2 regions of the Aurantimicrobium photophilum genome follow, and region 1 is predicted to be linked to the other one. Evidence: predicted binding sites of a transcription regulator. Region 1 holds the regulator's gene; the other holds the start of a gene.
What was found. Region 1 encodes LexA, which represses DNA repair genes until DNA is damaged. Its sites were predicted from a motif close to TCGAACANNTGTTCGA; they were not measured.
Positions count from the first base shown of each region.

Region 2: recA (recombinase RecA) is a predicted target of LexA. The motif match lies at 3,282-3,297, and genes of this name have one in related genera.

Region 1 is NZ_CP023994.1:1,023,253-1,031,055, reverse strand. It holds gene AURMO_RS05100 (ATP-dependent Clp protease proteolytic subunit) at 1-566, shown strand, start outside; gene AURMO_RS05095 (ATP-dependent Clp protease proteolytic subunit) at 594-1,226, shown strand; gene AURMO_RS05090 (hypothetical protein) at 1,333-1,791, shown strand; gene clpX (ATP-dependent Clp protease ATP-binding subunit ClpX) at 1,965-3,260, shown strand; gene AURMO_RS05080 (methylenetetrahydrofolate reductase) at 3,384-4,331, shown strand; gene lexA (transcriptional repressor LexA) at 4,393-5,067, opposite strand; gene AURMO_RS05065 (LysM peptidoglycan-binding domain-containing protein) at 5,339-5,791, shown strand; gene AURMO_RS05060 (histidinol-phosphate transaminase) at 5,873-6,967, shown strand; gene hisB (imidazoleglycerol-phosphate dehydratase HisB) at 6,987-7,595, shown strand; gene hisH (imidazole glycerol phosphate synthase subunit HisH) at 7,592-7,803, shown strand, end outside.
Region 2 is NZ_CP023994.1:593,072-600,874, reverse strand. It holds gene miaB (tRNA (N6-isopentenyl adenosine(37)-C2)-methylthiotransferase MiaB) at 1-881, opposite strand, end outside; gene AURMO_RS03025 (hypothetical protein) at 915-1,187, opposite strand; gene AURMO_RS03020 (regulatory protein RecX) at 1,303-1,953, opposite strand; gene recA (recombinase RecA) at 1,959-3,050, opposite strand; gene AURMO_RS03010 (DUF3046 domain-containing protein) at 3,320-3,544, opposite strand; gene AURMO_RS03005 (helix-turn-helix domain-containing protein) at 3,553-3,861, opposite strand; gene AURMO_RS03000 (CinA family protein) at 4,005-4,463, opposite strand; gene pgsA (CDP-diacylglycerol--glycerol-3-phosphate 3-phosphatidyltransferase) at 4,473-5,039, opposite strand; gene AURMO_RS02990 (DNA translocase FtsK) at 5,050-7,761, opposite strand.

The sequences.
Region 1 (7,803 bases):
ACAATGTGTTTGAGCGTCTACTGAAGGACCGCATCATTTGGTTGGGTTCGGACGTGCGTGATGACAACGCCAACGAGATTTGCGCGAAGATGTTGCTTCTTGCTGCTGAGGATGCCGAGAAGGATATTTACCTCTACATCAACTCTCCTGGTGGTTCGATTACCGCAGGTATGGCGATCTACGACACCATGCAGTTCGTTCCTAACGACATCGTGACCGTGGGTATCGGCATGGCGGCATCCATGGGACAGCTGCTTCTGACCTCGGGCACCAAGGGCAAGCGTTACATCACCCCTAACGCTCGTGTTCTTCTTCACCAGCCTCACGGTGGCTTCGGTGGTACTGCTTCTGACATTCAGACTCAGGCACAGCTCATCAACTCGATGAAGCAGAGCCTGGCTGAAATCACAGCATCTCAGACCGGCAAGACCGTTGAGCAGATCAACGCTGATGGTGACCGCGACCGCTGGTTCACCGCTCAGGAAGCTCTCGAGTATGGCTTCGTTGACCACGTTCGTGCATCCGCAAGCGACGTCGCTGGTGGCGGCGGAACCAAGACTGCGTAAGCGCCGGAAAAGATACGAGGACTCATTATGACTATTCCCAACTTTGAGAGCCGTTACGTTCTTCCTACTTTTGAAGAGCGCACCGCATACGGATACAAGCGCCAGGACCCTTACGCGAAGCTGTTCGAAGACCGCATCATCTTCTTGGGTGTCCAGGTTGATGACGCATCTGCTGATGACGTCATGGCTCAGCTTCTCGTTCTGGAGAGCCAGGACCCTGACCGCGACATCGTGATGTACATCAACTCTCCCGGTGGCTCGTTCACCGCGATGACCGCGATCTACGACACCATGCAGTACATCCGTCCCCAGGTTCAGACCGTATGCCTCGGTCAGGCAGCATCCGCTGCAGCTGTCCTGTTGGCTGCTGGTGCTCCTGGTAAGCGTCTGGCTCTGCCCAACGCTCGTGTTCTTATTCACCAGCCTTCGACCGGTGACGCCGGCCGTGGTCAGGCTTCGGATATCGAGATCCAGGCCAAGGAAATCATGCGTATGCGTGAATGGTTGGAAGAGACCCTGTCCAAGCACTCCAACCGCTCCATCGAGCAGGTCAACAAGGACATCGACCGCGACAAGATCCTTTCGGCTGCGGAGGCACTCGAATACGGTTTGATCGACCAGGTTCTCACTTCGCGTAAGAATGCAGCAATTACTGCGTAATCACGGAAAGTCACACGAAAACCCCGGCTTCGGTCGGGGTTTTCTCATTTTCTGATTGACTAACTTTGTGAAAGAAGATGAAGGGGCAATACGACAAGGCGTTCGTTTGACGTCCGTGGAACCGACTCCAAGTCTTCCTCCTCAGGTTTGGGCCAATGATGTTCAGCTCTCAATTACCCAGTACGAATGGGCAACCCCTGACGGTTTTGTTTCTCACATCGTGGAGAAGCCTGAAGACGCTGTAATTACACCAGTTCGGCTTGCAACTCGAACACTTCGTCTCACTATTTCCCCATCCGCCAAACCATCCGCGTTTGTCATCAGTTTCTTCGCAGACGCCGATGAATATGGATTTCCCTTGGTGTCGTCGGGCTTAAACATTGATTGTTTCGAATCCGACCAATGTCGCATAACTTTCGAAGATTCGTCCATGAACGTTGAAGTTGATCAAGTGGGAACATTTCGATTTGCTGTGATTCGTGTCGCGTACTTCAACGGAGCTTTGGCAACCACTCAGGAGAAAATGTTGTCTACCGCTTCGTGGGTAATGAGCTTCACCAAATAGTTGCCTTTGTTTGGGTTGATTTTCTTGCCCTCTGATTAGTGTCAAAAACTTAAGGCAAATATATTTTCTGTATTTCGGCACGCCGAGGCGTCACATCCACAGGTGACAAAGAACGTCTGTGGTTCGGGTTAGGCTCGAATGTCTAGATATTCAGACGTCTAAAGGAGTTGACCATGGCACGTATCGGCGAAAGCGCTGACCTGCTCAAGTGCTCCTTCTGTGGCAAAAGCCAGAAGCAAGTAGCTCAGCTCATTGCGGGCCCCGGCGTCTACATCTGTGACGAGTGTGTGGAACTCTGCAACGAGATCATTGAAGAACGTCTGGCAGAAGCCAACGAAGAAGGCGTCATTGCAGATTTCGATCTGCCTAAGCCCCGCGAAATCTTTACCTTCCTTGAGGAATACGTCATCGGTCAGGAGCCAGCCAAGAAGGCTCTCTCCGTAGCGGTCTACAACCACTACAAGCGTGTGCGCGCAGGGGAGGGTGTCAAGACTGCTGAAGACAAGGCCAACGAAGTTGAGATTGCAAAGAGCAACATTCTTCTCATCGGTCCCACCGGCTGCGGTAAGACGTATCTTGCTCAGACTCTTGCGCGTCGTCTGAATGTTCCGTTCGCTGTTGCTGACGCAACATCGCTGACGGAAGCCGGCTATGTTGGTGAAGACGTGGAGAACATTCTCTTGAAGCTGCTCCAGTCTGCTGACTTTGATGTCAAGCGTGCGGAGCAGGGCATCATCTACATCGATGAAATCGACAAGATCTCCCGCAAGGCAGAGAACCCTTCGATTACTCGTGACGTTTCTGGTGAAGGTGTTCAGCAGGCACTGCTGAAGATTTTGGAAGGCACAGTTGCCTCCGTTCCACCGCAGGGTGGCCGTAAGCACCCCAACCAAGAATTTATTCAGCTCGACACCACCAACGTTCTCTTCATCGTTGCCGGAGCATTTGCGGGCCTAGAAGACATCATTCAGTCGCGTGCGGGCAAGACCGGTATCGGCTTTGGTGCACCCTTGCAGAGCAAGGACGAAGCGCGCGACTTCTTTGCTGAGGTTCTCCCTGAAGACCTCCACAAGTTTGGTTTGATTCCTGAGTTCATTGGTCGTCTTCCCGTTATTGCAACGGTGTCGCCGCTGGACCGCAGTGCCCTCATCGACATCCTGACGGAGCCCAAGAATGCTCTGGTCAAGCAATACCAGCGCATGTTTGCTCTCGATGATGTGGAGCTCGAGTTTGAGCCTGCAGCACTCGATGCCATCGCTGATCTTGCTGTCCTTCGCCAGACCGGTGCACGTGGCCTGCGTGCCATCTTGGAAAACGTTCTTGGTCCCATCATGTTCGAGGTTCCCTCAACCGATCAGATTCACAAGGTCATCATCACGGCCGAATGTGTGAGCGAGAACGCGGCACCCACCATCGTGCCTCGCCTGGCTTCTGCCATCGTGGATGCGCCTGAAGAACGCACTGCCTAAACAGCACTGCTAACATTTCTATATCGCCATTACTGGTGAGTAAGCGACTGCCGAGCCCGGCCCACGCTTCGCGGATAACAATCCTGTTTATCCTTCATGCGAATTGTGCCCCGAGGAATATCGATGAGTAACGCACCAGCCACTAGCTCAACAGAGCTCAACATTGGCGTGCCCTTCTCCTTTGAGGTCTATCCACCACGCAATCCAGACCTGCGTGAAGCACTCAACAAGACCATCCTCGAACTGGCTGCCACGGGCCCCGACTTCATCTCCGTCACCTATGGCGCTGGTGGTTCCTCACGTGATGCCACTTTGGATTGCGTGAAGTTCATCCTCGCGAACACCGACGTGGAGCCCATGGCGCACCTCACGTGTGTTGCCGAGTCCTATCAGGGCGCCAATGAGCTTGTAAGGACTTTTCTCGACGCTGGTGTGCGATCATTCCTCGCCCTGCGTGGAGACCCACCAGAGGGCACTCAGGAGGGCGAAGACTTCCTTGGGGACCTCGGCAGTGCAGCAGAGCTCACACAGCTCATTCACCGAGTACAGGCCGAGCGAGAGCCTTTCGTCTTTGAAGAAGAACCCCGTTGGCATGCCGGTGCTACCCGCCTGAGCCAAAAGCGTGAATTTGTTCGCATTGGTGTTGCTGCATTCCCTAATGGGCACCCTCAGTCACGTTCAAAAACTCAAGACATTGATGTTCTGCTGGCAAAGGAAGCAGCGGGAGCCAACCTAGCTATTACCCAGCTTTTCTTCCACGCAGATGACTACCTCTCTTTTGCCCAGAAGGCCAAAGAAGCAGGCCTCACCATGCCCATCATTCCGGGCATCATGCCCGTGATCAGCCCGGGGCGACTACGTCGCATGATCGAGATCTCAGGTGAAGAAATGCCCAGTGATCTCGAGATTGCTCTCGAGATTGAGCCCACCACTGAAGGTCAGCGCGAGATCGGTGTTGAGCACGCGGTGAGCCTAGCTAAGGAGCTCATTGCCGGGGGAGCGCCAGGTATTCACCTCTATGCGTTCAATCAAAGCGGTCCGGTTGTGGATGTGCTTCGCCGTCTCCAATAATTCATAAACATAAAAAGTCCCGCACGCTGTATTCAGCATGCGGGACTTTTCGTTTGTGGGGTTAGACAGATCGAAGAACTGTCACAACCTTTCCCATAATGGTGGCGTGGTCGCCCAAGATGGGTTCGTAGTTGCTGTTGCGAGGCAAGAGCCAGGTGTGACCATCGCGCTGGCGGAAGACCTTGACGGTTGCTTCATCATCGAGCAGGGCTGCAACGATGTCACCGTTCTCTGCTGTCTGCTGCCTGCGGACCACGACGAAGTCACCGTCGCAGATCGCGGCATCAATCATGGATTCACCCTTGACCTTGAGCATGAAGAGTTCTCCCTGGCCCACAAGCTGGCGGGGGAGAGCCATGGTGTCTTCGGTGTTCTGCTCGGCTGTAATGGGACCACCAGCAGCAATCTGTCCTACGAGCGGAACCTGAACTGCTTCACCCATGGGGAACACGTTGTCAGCAACAGGTGCTGGCGTGCGGGCAGCGGTGCCCTGGCCGAGTACCTCAAGTGCGCGGGGGAGCTTGGGGTCGCGGCGGATGTAGCCACCTAGTTCAAGCTGTTGAAGTTGGTAGGTGACACTCGCCAGCGAGGAGAGACCTACTGCATCACCGATCTCCTGCATGGAGGGTGGGTAGCTGTTCTCATCAATGTAAGCAGTGATGACGTCGAGGATGAGCTGCTGCTTCGCGCTTATGCCTTTGCGTCGTTTGCTTTCGCCAGCTGGTGACTCAGTCATGGCATCTTCCGTTTCTGTTGGGTAAGTCCTGGGCTGTACGAACGTGAATGTCCGTGGCTCATGATGAACTTTTCTCAATACCGAAAGAGTATTCGAAGAATGTCAATAAAACAAACACATATTCGAAGATTCTTGAGGTTTATCCACAATCAACCTTCAATATGTACTTGACATTGAAGAAATACGAATATATCTTCGAAATATATCTTCGAATCGGGTTCTCCCGGCCGAGGGCCCGATTCGAGATAAACACCAGGAAAAGGAGAATCTCATGAGCGCAGTACTCGCATTCACCGCACCAATCCACCGTCCCGTTGAGCCTGACTACATCGACGAACCATGCAGCGCAGCTGGCAATGTCCGTGGGTCGCACCAGATTAACAACGTGACCTATGTGAACTTCCTCCCCGCAGCAGAACCCAAGACCCGTCTTCGCATTACCAAGCGTGGACGTCGTGTCCTCACCGCCGCAGTAGCACTGCCCCTCGTGATCGGCGCACTTGTAGCAGCACTCAACAGTGGTGGTGCAGCTGCTGTTGCTGAAGGCGCAGCAAACGACTTCACCTACGTGACCATCGCTCAGGGTGAAAGCCTCTGGCAGCTTGCACAGGAGATTGCCCCCAACGCAGATCCTCGCGATGTTGTTGCCGAGATTGTCTCCCTCAACCAGCTTCACGGTGAAGTGCAGGCTGGTCAGAAGATTGCGATTCCTGCCGGGTACTAAACCTTTCCTCCCTTTTCCTGCGAATGCCGGTCCCTTTTGGGGCCGGCATTTGTGTGTTTCAAGCGCCCGTAAACTTATCTCGTGACCTCATTTGAAGACCTCCCCATTCGTGATGACCTGCGTGGCTTGAAGCCGTATGGCGCACCACAGGCACATGTTCGGGTTGAGCTCAACGTCAATGAGAACACCCACCCCGTGCCACCCCAGGTGGTCATGGACATCATGGGGCGCATTCACACCGCCCTAGGGAACATCAACCGTTACCCCGATCGTGAATTCACGAATCTTCGTGTTGCCCTAGCTGAGTATCTTGGTCACGGTCTTTCTGCTGAGAACATTTGGGCAGCAAACGGCTCTAATGAGGTTATTCAGCAGCTCCTGCAGGCCTTCGGAGGTCCAGGACGCTCTGTTCTGGCATTCCCGCCCACTTATTCCATGCACTCGATCATCGCTTCGGGAACGGGAACTACCTGGATTCCTGCCCAGCGTGATGCGGACTTCGAAATCTCACCAGCCACTGCAGTTACGGCAATCAAAGAAAACAAGCCCGACATCGTCTTCTTCTGCACACCCAACAACCCCACGGGCACACCGGTGTCGTTGGAAACCATTGCTGCGGCTTATGACGCAACGGACGGCATTGTCTTCGTTGATGAAGCGTATGCAGAGTTTGCACCTGAAGGTGAGCCCACGGCGTTGACGTTGTTGGCTGGTCGTCCACGACTGGTTGTCTCTCGCACCATGAGTAAGGCGTTTGCCTTTGCTGGTGCTCGTTTGGGTTACTTGGCAGGCGATCCTGCTGTTGCTGATGCGCTACGTTTAGTGCGTTTGCCCTATCACTTATCTGCGTTGACGCAGGCGGCGGCAGAAGGCGCATTGGCACACACTCCAGCCATGCTGGCCATGGTCGAAGACATTCGCCAGCAGCGTGACCGCTTGGTTACAGAGCTGGCAGTGCTGGGATACACCCCCTATCCCTCGAGTGCGAACTTTGTACTCTTTGGTGGTGTTCGTGATCCTCAAGAAGTCTTTGAGAAGCTTCTGGCTCAGGGCATCATCATTCGCGATATTGATATGCCCAACCACTTACGTGTGACGGCAGGAACTGAAGCAGAAACAACGGAGTTCTTGAACGCACTGGCAGCCCTCGATGGCTCGATCAATGGCGCTCTCTAAGCCCTACTAAACTGGTCATATGACTACAGCACCGCGCATTGCGAGCATTTCTCGCACCACGAGCGAGTCAAGCATTGAACTTACGATCAATCTTGATGGCACGGGTGTGAGCAACATCGAGACGACTGTTCCGTTCTTCGACCACATGCTGACCGCGTTTGCTAAGCACTCTCTTTCTGACCTCACCGTCAAGGCTTCCGGTGACATCCACATCGATGTTCACCACACAGTTGAAGACATTGGTATTTCTCTTGGTCTCGCAATTCGCGAAGCACTGGGAGACAAGGCTGGTATTTCCCGCTTCGGCGACGCTCTGGTTCCTCTCGATGAGGCACTCGTGCAGGCCGTCGTGGATATTTCTGGACGCCCATTCCTGGTGCACTCAGGTGAGCCTGCTGGTTTTGAATTCCACCTCATTGGTGGTCACTTCACTGGTTCCATGGTTCGTCACGTGTTCGAAGCCATCACCTTTAATGCAGGTCTCACCACCCACATCACGGTGTTGAACGGTCGCGACCCACACCACATCGCTGAAGCAGAATTCAAGGCGTTTGCTCGTGCATTCCGCCAGGCCAAGGCACTTGACCCTCTCGTGCAGGGAATCCCCAGCACTAAGGGTGCTCTGTGACCCAAAAGTCCGTCGTTGTTTTCGACTACGGCACGGGGAACATCCACTCCGCTATCAAAGCGGTGGAGCTCGCAGGAGCAAAGGTCGAACTGACGCGCGACAAAACAAAGTGCGCTGAGGCTGATGGTCTGCTTGTTCCAGGCGTCGGCGCTTTTGCTGCCGTGATGGAAGCACTCAACGCCGTGGATGGTGGCGAGATCATTGAGCG
Region 2 (7,803 bases), 430 kb from region 1:
GGCATGACGTTGTGTGTTTCTGCCATGGCTGCGATCACATCGTCCGTGAACGCAGCAGGGTGTGGGCTTGTGAAGCGCACACGCTCCAGGCCTTCGATCTCACCACAAGCCCGCAAAAGCTTGGCAAATGCACCCTTATCGCCGAACTCAACACCGTAGGTGTTGACGTTCTGGCCCAGCAGAGTAACTTCAATGGCGCCCTGGTCCACAAGTGCCTTGACTTCGTTGAGCACTTCGCCAGGTCGACGATCGCGTTCTTTTCCGCGCAGGCTAGGGACAATGCAGAACGTGCAGGTGTTGTTGCATCCCACCGAGATGGACACCCAACCGGAATAGGTCGAATCACGCTTAGTGGGAAGAGTAGAAGGGAAAGTTTCCAAAGACTCGAGGATTTCAATCTCTGCCTTGTGGTTGTGGCGAGAACGTTCGAGCAAGCTCGGCAAAGAACCCATGTTGTGGGTTCCAAACACCACATCAACCCAAGGAGCTTTCTTCAACAGAAGTGCTTGGTCTTTCTGAGCGAGACAGCCACCCACAGCAATCTGCAGATCCTTGTGCTTTTCTTTCACGCGGGCCAAGTGACCGAGGTTTCCGTAGAGCTTGTTATCGGCATTTTCACGAACAGCACAGGTGTTGATGACAACAACATCTGGTTGAGCAGAACTTGCACTGCGCTTCATGTCGGGATCTTGTTCAGCCTCCGCAGCAAACTCAAACTTCACATAGCCAGCAGCTTCCATGGCTCCAGCTAGACGTTCACTGTCGTGAACGTTCATTTGGCACCCAAAAGTGCGCACTTCATAGGTGCGCTGACGCCCGGTTTCATCTATTGCCGCAGAGGAGGCGGGGATGAGTGTGGGGGCTTCACTTGGGCTGGTCATAACCCCATAAGTTTACGCGCCGAAAGGCACCGATTATTTCGGTGCGTTGGGACCCATGTAATGAGACCACAATCCAGCAAGTGCCCATAAAACGCCGACATATCCAGCGGCATAACTCGCGAACATCCATGGTGTGGAGACGCCTGCTGGCAGCACTGCTGAAATAACGCCCAATACGAAACACAGGCTTGCACAAATGATGACGGCAACGACATTCATTTTCTTCGTGCGAGCACGGGCCGCAATCTGCTTCTCTGTCAAAGGTTTGGCAGGTTTTGGCTCTTCTGCGGGTTCTACGTCAAACATGTTGAGTGCACTACTTTCTGCGGCGATAGCCCCATGTGATGTACGCAATGATCACCAGCAAAGCTGCAGCAATTGCATAGGGGCTGTTGAGGAAGTCATTGAGCACGGACTTAGCCTAATTCCTCGAAGCAAGCGCCTCTCTGCACGCCTCGCGGACAGTTTGACCCGAATATCCACGACGAGAAAGAAAACCCACCAGACGGCGTTCTGCGGTCGCATCATCGAGCTTGCTGAACTGGCGCACGCGTTGCAGAGCTAGCTCCGTTGCTTTCGAAAGTTCGTCGTCGTCATCGATTGCCTCGAGCGCTTCATCCACAGCTGACGAGGAAATACCTCGTTGTCGAAGCTCTCTCGCAATGACGCTCTTACTCTTGCCCTTGCGCTCACTGAGTCGAGACACTAGTTCCCGAGCTAAGCGTTCATCATTGAGGTAATTCAGTCGCTCAAACTTGGCTACAAGTTCAGCAGCATCGCCTTCGGCTGCATCTTTGGAACGCAACCAGGTCATTACTTCGTGCACCGACATATCGTGGGTGTGGAGTTTCCGTAAAAGTGTCTGCTCGAGTGCATCAAGATCCAGCGCCGCCACTGATTCTTCTTCATCCTCAACAACGTCTTCCACCTCGGTGAACATGACACGGCTCAGTCGCTGGACTCCGGCAGGAACTTCTGCAGCATCCCCTACTGCCTCGCCTGATATTTCAGGCGAGGCAGCGATGTGACTGCTTTCTGGATCAACCCAGGGCAGAAAAGTGACGTTCGTCACGAAGCTCAGGCTCCCTTACGAACCTCTTCAACTGCCTCGAAGTCTGGTTCGACCTCTACAGCAGTTGCAGCAGCTTCAATGGCAGCAGCTTCAGCTGCTGCGGCACCCACACCGAGCTTGGCCAGAATCTTCTGCTCAATCTCGAGGGCAACAGCAGGGTTCTGGATGAGGAAGTTACGAGAGTTTTCCTTACCTTGACCAAGCTGATCTGCTTCGTAGGTGTACCAGGCACCCGACTTCTTGACGATGCCGTGATCGACACCAAAGTCAATCAGGCTACCTTCGCGAGAGATACCGGTTCCATAGAGGATGTCGAACTCTGCCTGCTTGAAGGGGGGTGCCATCTTGTTCTTGACGACCTTGACGCGGGTACGGTTACCCACTGCGTCAGTGCCATCCTTGAGGGTCTCAATGCGACGAATGTCCAAGCGAACTGACGCGTAGAACTTCAGTGCCTTACCACCAGCGGTGGTCTCGGGGCTTCCGAAGAAGACACCGATCTTCTCGCGCAGCTGGTTGATGAAGATCATGGTGGTGTTGGTCGAGTTGAGGCCACCGGTGAGCTTACGCAGCGCCTGAGACATCAGACGTGCCTGGAGGCCCACGTGGGTGTCTCCCATTTCACCTTCAATTTCAGCGCGGGGAACTAGAGCGGCAACCGAGTCAATGACAACGAGGTCGATAGAACCGGAACGAACGAGCATGTCGGCAATTTCGAGCGCTTGCTCACCTGTGTCAGGCTGTGACACCAGCAGTGCGTCAATGTCGACACCGAGCTTCTTGGCGTAGTCGGGGTCAAGTGCGTGCTCAGCGTCGATGAAGGCAGCAATGCCGCCCTGCTTCTGGACGTTAGCAATCGCGTGAAGAGTGAGTGTGGTCTTACCCGAGGACTCAGGACCGTAGATCTCTACGATGCGGCCACGGGGAAGTCCGCCAATGCCGAGAGCAACATCCAATGCGATGGAGCCTGTCGGAATCACCTCGACGGGAGCGCGCTCGTCGCTTCCCAGGCGCATGACGGAACCCTTACCAAACTGGCGGTCGATCTGGGCTAGTGCTGTTTCTAGTGCTTTTTCGCGGTCAGCGGCAGATGCCATGGCCGTCTCCTTTACTTATCGAGGGTGATTCGCCTATCGGCTGCCGTGCTACTCCTCCGCTACCGGCCGGCCGATGAAGGCGGGACGGGCGCTGCGGGGCGCTTACGACAAGGCGCATGCTCCTATATGGACGTGTTTCACCGTAAGAGAAGCCACTGACATTGAGCGCCAGAGGTGATTCTCCGTGGATAACACGTGCAAACAAGTGCATGTGTAGGAGACTAGCCGTTTTCGAATACATATTCGAACAAATGTCGGCGTGTTGAAAATTACTTCTTGGGCTCCGGCAGACCCACGCCATACCAGCGGGACTCAGGAACATCGACAGCTTTGACCAGAGCAAGCCACACGTTTCGCGCGGGGATACCCTTACGCAAGGCTTCCGCGGAGGTAACTGACTCTAATTCGGACAGCACTAAATCATTGACCAGAACACGGCCATAAGCCTCACCGAACTCATCCGAGACGGCACGCCAAAATTCGCTGAGGCGCACGAACGCTTCTAGCGTGTTGCAGCGAAGTCGTTGACGAACTCGTCAGGAACAGTGTCGGGAATCGCACGAATAGGTTCGATTCCTTCGATCACAGCAAGACGGTCCCCTACTTCACGCATGATCTGCGAGATGGGGGTGTCCAGAGCATCTGCTACAGCAGCAAGAATTTCTGAGCTTGCTTCCTTTTGGCCACGTTCAACCTCGCTCAAGTAACCGAGTGCCACGCTGGCCTTGCTTGCAACCTGTCGCAACGTGCGACCTTTCTGCAGGCGGTAGTCGCGCAGAACATCGCCGATTTCCTGTCGAACAAGAATCATGGTGCCTCCCTACGCTGGTGAACTATAAAAGTTCCTCTACATCTATAACCCCATGCTAGCTCCAGAAACCTGAAAACCAGATGTGAGTCTGCTTGTATCAACTTAGGTTACGACAGTTTTATTCCCAGAATGTTTCAGAATGCTCAAGAAACTGCAGATGCCAGCATCCGCAGGGCGGCATGGACGGTCAAGGAACGGATTTCATTGCGCGTTCCGGACAAGGAAAGCTCCTCAACGACGCGCTTCTTGCCCCATACGCAGGCAATAAAGACCGTTCCTACAGCTTTTCCATCCTGCGGTTCTGGCCCGGCCACTCCCGTGGTCGAAATACCAATATCGGCCCCTAGTTTGGAGGCGACACCAGCAGCCATCTCCAAAGCAACGTCTGCGTCCACGGCCCCTACGGTGTCAAGCAGTTCATGTGGAACATCCAACATCGATGCCTTGAGATCCGTCGCATAGGCCACTACTCCCCCGCGAATAACCGCTGATGCACCAGGAACCTCTGTCAACGCAGCACAGAGCAACCCACCCGTCAACGATTCGGCAATGGCAACGGTCAGACCGCGGTGAGTCAAACGTTCGATCAGCTCAACAGTCACAGTCGCCCCTTAGGCTTTTGACGTGTGCTTCTTGTTTTGGCGCCAGGCATCCACTAGATAATCAATTCCAGTCCAGACGGTAATGATGGTCGCAGCTGACATCAGCACAATGTTGATGATGTTGGCACTATCGCCAATGACTGCCTGCATAGGCAGCAAAGCAAAGGTGATGGCGACGAACTGAGTAATGGTCTTGAGTTTTCCGCCACGAGAGGCCGGAATGACACGATCGCTCAACACTGCAAAGCGGAATACGGTAATTCCCACTTCGCGGAGCAAGATCACAGCGGTAACCCACCATGGCAACTCATCCAAAATGGATAGTGTGATCAGCGCACCACCAGTAAGGACCTTGTCCGCAATGGGGTCAAGCAGTTTTCCAAAGTCACTGACCACGTTGTATTTACGCGCAAGGTAGCCATCAATGCCATCTGTGGCCATACCGAAAACGAACAGTCCAGCACCCCACCAGCGAAGTGGTGATGTGAGGTCATCGCCTGCGGTCAAGAGCATCCAGATAAAGACTGGAGCAAAGAAGATCCGGACGATCGTGATGGTGTTGGGGACGTGCTTCATAACACTCACGTTAGTCGCGATCAGTGAGGTTCCAGGCGTCTTCACTACCTTCGTCACCGTCAACTTCTTCTAATCCAGCAGACATTTCCGCAACGGGATCGTTGGCGTAGGGGTCCCCAGTTGGGATTACAGAAGCAGTTGGGGGTGCAGGTGAAGCAACAACATCACCCTTGAGCTTGGCGAGGACCTCAGGGAGTTGTTCCTGGGAAACCAGAACATCTCGAGCCTTGGAACCTTCGGAAGGGCCCACAATTTCGCGGCTTTCCATCAGGTCCATCAAGCGTCCTGCCTTAGCAAAGCCCACACGGAGCTTGCGCTGCAGCATCGAGGTCGAACCAAACTGAGTCGAGACAACAAGCTCTACGGCCTGCAGGAGAACTTCGAGGTCGTCTCCGATGTCTGCGTCAATCTCTTTGCGTTCCGCTGCGGCTGCAACGTCCTGACGGTATTCAGGACGAGCTTGACGGGTGACGTGGGTAACAACCTTGTGAATCTCTTCTTCAGAAACCCAGGCGCCCTGGACTCGGATGGGCTTGTTTGCGCCCATAGGCAGGAACAATGCGTCACCTTGACCAATGAGCTTGTCAGCTCCTGGCTGGTCCAAGATCACGCGGGAATCCGTCACGCTGGTCACAGCGAATGCCAGTCGAGATGGCACATTGGCCTTGATCAAACCAGTCACGACATCAACAGAAGGTCGCTGCGTGGCAAGGACCAGGTGAATACCCGAGGCACGGGCTAGCTGAGTGATGCGCACGACAGAGTCTTCCACATCACGCGGGGCAACCATCATGAGGTCTGCGAGCTCATCCACGACGACGAGGAGATAGGGGTAAGGGCGAAGCTCACGCTTACTGTCTGGTGGCAAGGTGATTTCGTTGTTCACCACAGCACGGTTGAAGTCATCAATGTGACGGAAACCAAAGCTGGCCAAGTCGTCGTAACGCATGTCCATCTCTTTAACAACCCACTGCAGTGCTTCAGCTGCCTTCTTGGGGTTGGTAATGATGGGCGTAATGAGGTGTGGAACACCCGCATAGGGGGCAAGCTCCACACGCTTGGGGTCAACCAAAACCATGCGCACTTCAGCAGGAGTAGAGCGCATCAAAATGCTTGTGATCATGGAGTTCACAAAGCTGGACTTACCAGAACCGGTAGAACCTGCCACAAGCAAGTGAGGCATCTTGGCCAGGTTGGCAACAACGAAGCCACCCTCAACATCTTTACCCACACCAATAGTCATGGGGTGTTCGCTGGAAGTAGATGCGTTCGAACGCAGCACATCTCCCAAAGTGACAATTTCGCGGTCGGTGTTGGGAATTTCAATACCAATAGCGCTCTTGCCGGGGATAGGTGAGAGGATACGAACTTCGTTCGATGCCACGGCATAGGAAAGGTTCTTGGAAAGCGCAGTGACGCGCTCAACCTTGACACCAGGGCCAAGCTCAATTTCGTAGCGCGTCACGGTGGGTCCTCGGCTGAAACCAGTCACAGTGGCATCAACAGCAAACTGCTTGAGGACTTCTGTAATGGCACGAACTGCTTCGTCATTAGCTGCCGAGCGAGTCTTTGCAGGAGCACCCTGAGCCAGTGCATTGGCTGGCGGAAGGCGATAAATAGCTGCTGGACCCTTGGGCGCAGGCGGTGCGGCGACAACTGCTTCGTCCACACCCGCAGCTTCGGCGGTCGGTGCGACGATGTTCACCGGAGCGGTGGAGACATTGTCCTGTGCCGCCACGGCCGAGGAGTCTGTAACGACCTCGCCGGTGTGGAATACCCGCACTGCTTCTTCTGCGTTTACCAGTTCCTCGATGATGTCGAGGTCTGTCATTTCGCGCGTAGCTGCGAGATCGACAGCATGCGCTGCAGGGTCGGTGATGACCGGTGAATCGAAAGCGGCCTCGGTCTCACGGCGACTACTGTTCCGGCGCCACCAGGGCAGAGAAGAAGCTTCAACAGGGTCAAGATCAAGAATCTCGATTTTGCCTGTCTGGTTTGCCTCTGTGTCAGTGTGAGCACCGAAAAGGTAGGCGTAAAGCTCGCGGAAACGTGCACCAATACGGTTGGGTGGAGTCTTGGTAATGATCAAGAGCGAGAGCAGAATCAGCGCAATCATCACAATGACTGCACCAACTGGTGAGATCACTGTCGAGAGTGGACTGGCAAGAATCCAGCCCAGCAAGCCACCTGCATCTGCCAACGCGGCAGGTCCAGCAGAAGGATCTGGCTGACCGCCAAAGACCTGAGCAAGACCAGCAGCCGCCATCAATAGCAGCGTGAGGCCTACCCCAATGCGATTGTTGTCGTTGACTGAGCTGGGGTGACGGAAAAGCCAAATAGCCGTCAACAGCATGACGACAGGAAGACCATAAGCAATTCGCCCAAAGAGGCCGCCAATAGTCCAGTCGTTGATGATCTGAGCGATTTCGTTATTGGGCAGGAACCACTGTGTGATTGCTCCCGCAATTGCGAGAACGACGAGAGTGAATGGCACGCCGTCACGGCGTTCATCTTTGGCAAACTTTTCAGGCCCCAGCATGCGTGCAGCACCACCGGTGATGTGGGCCATGCTCATCCAGAGCCAGGCAATTCCGGTGTATTTGGCACCGCCGTTTGAGGAAGATGAGCGTGCACTTGGAGAAGACTTTGTGGACTTCGAAGCGGAGGTACGCGAACGAGACCCACTCGTCGAACGGGAACGCGAATTAGAGCCTGAAGCCATGCCTCAAAGTTACGCGAGGGCACTGACTTTGCCCGGGATTAC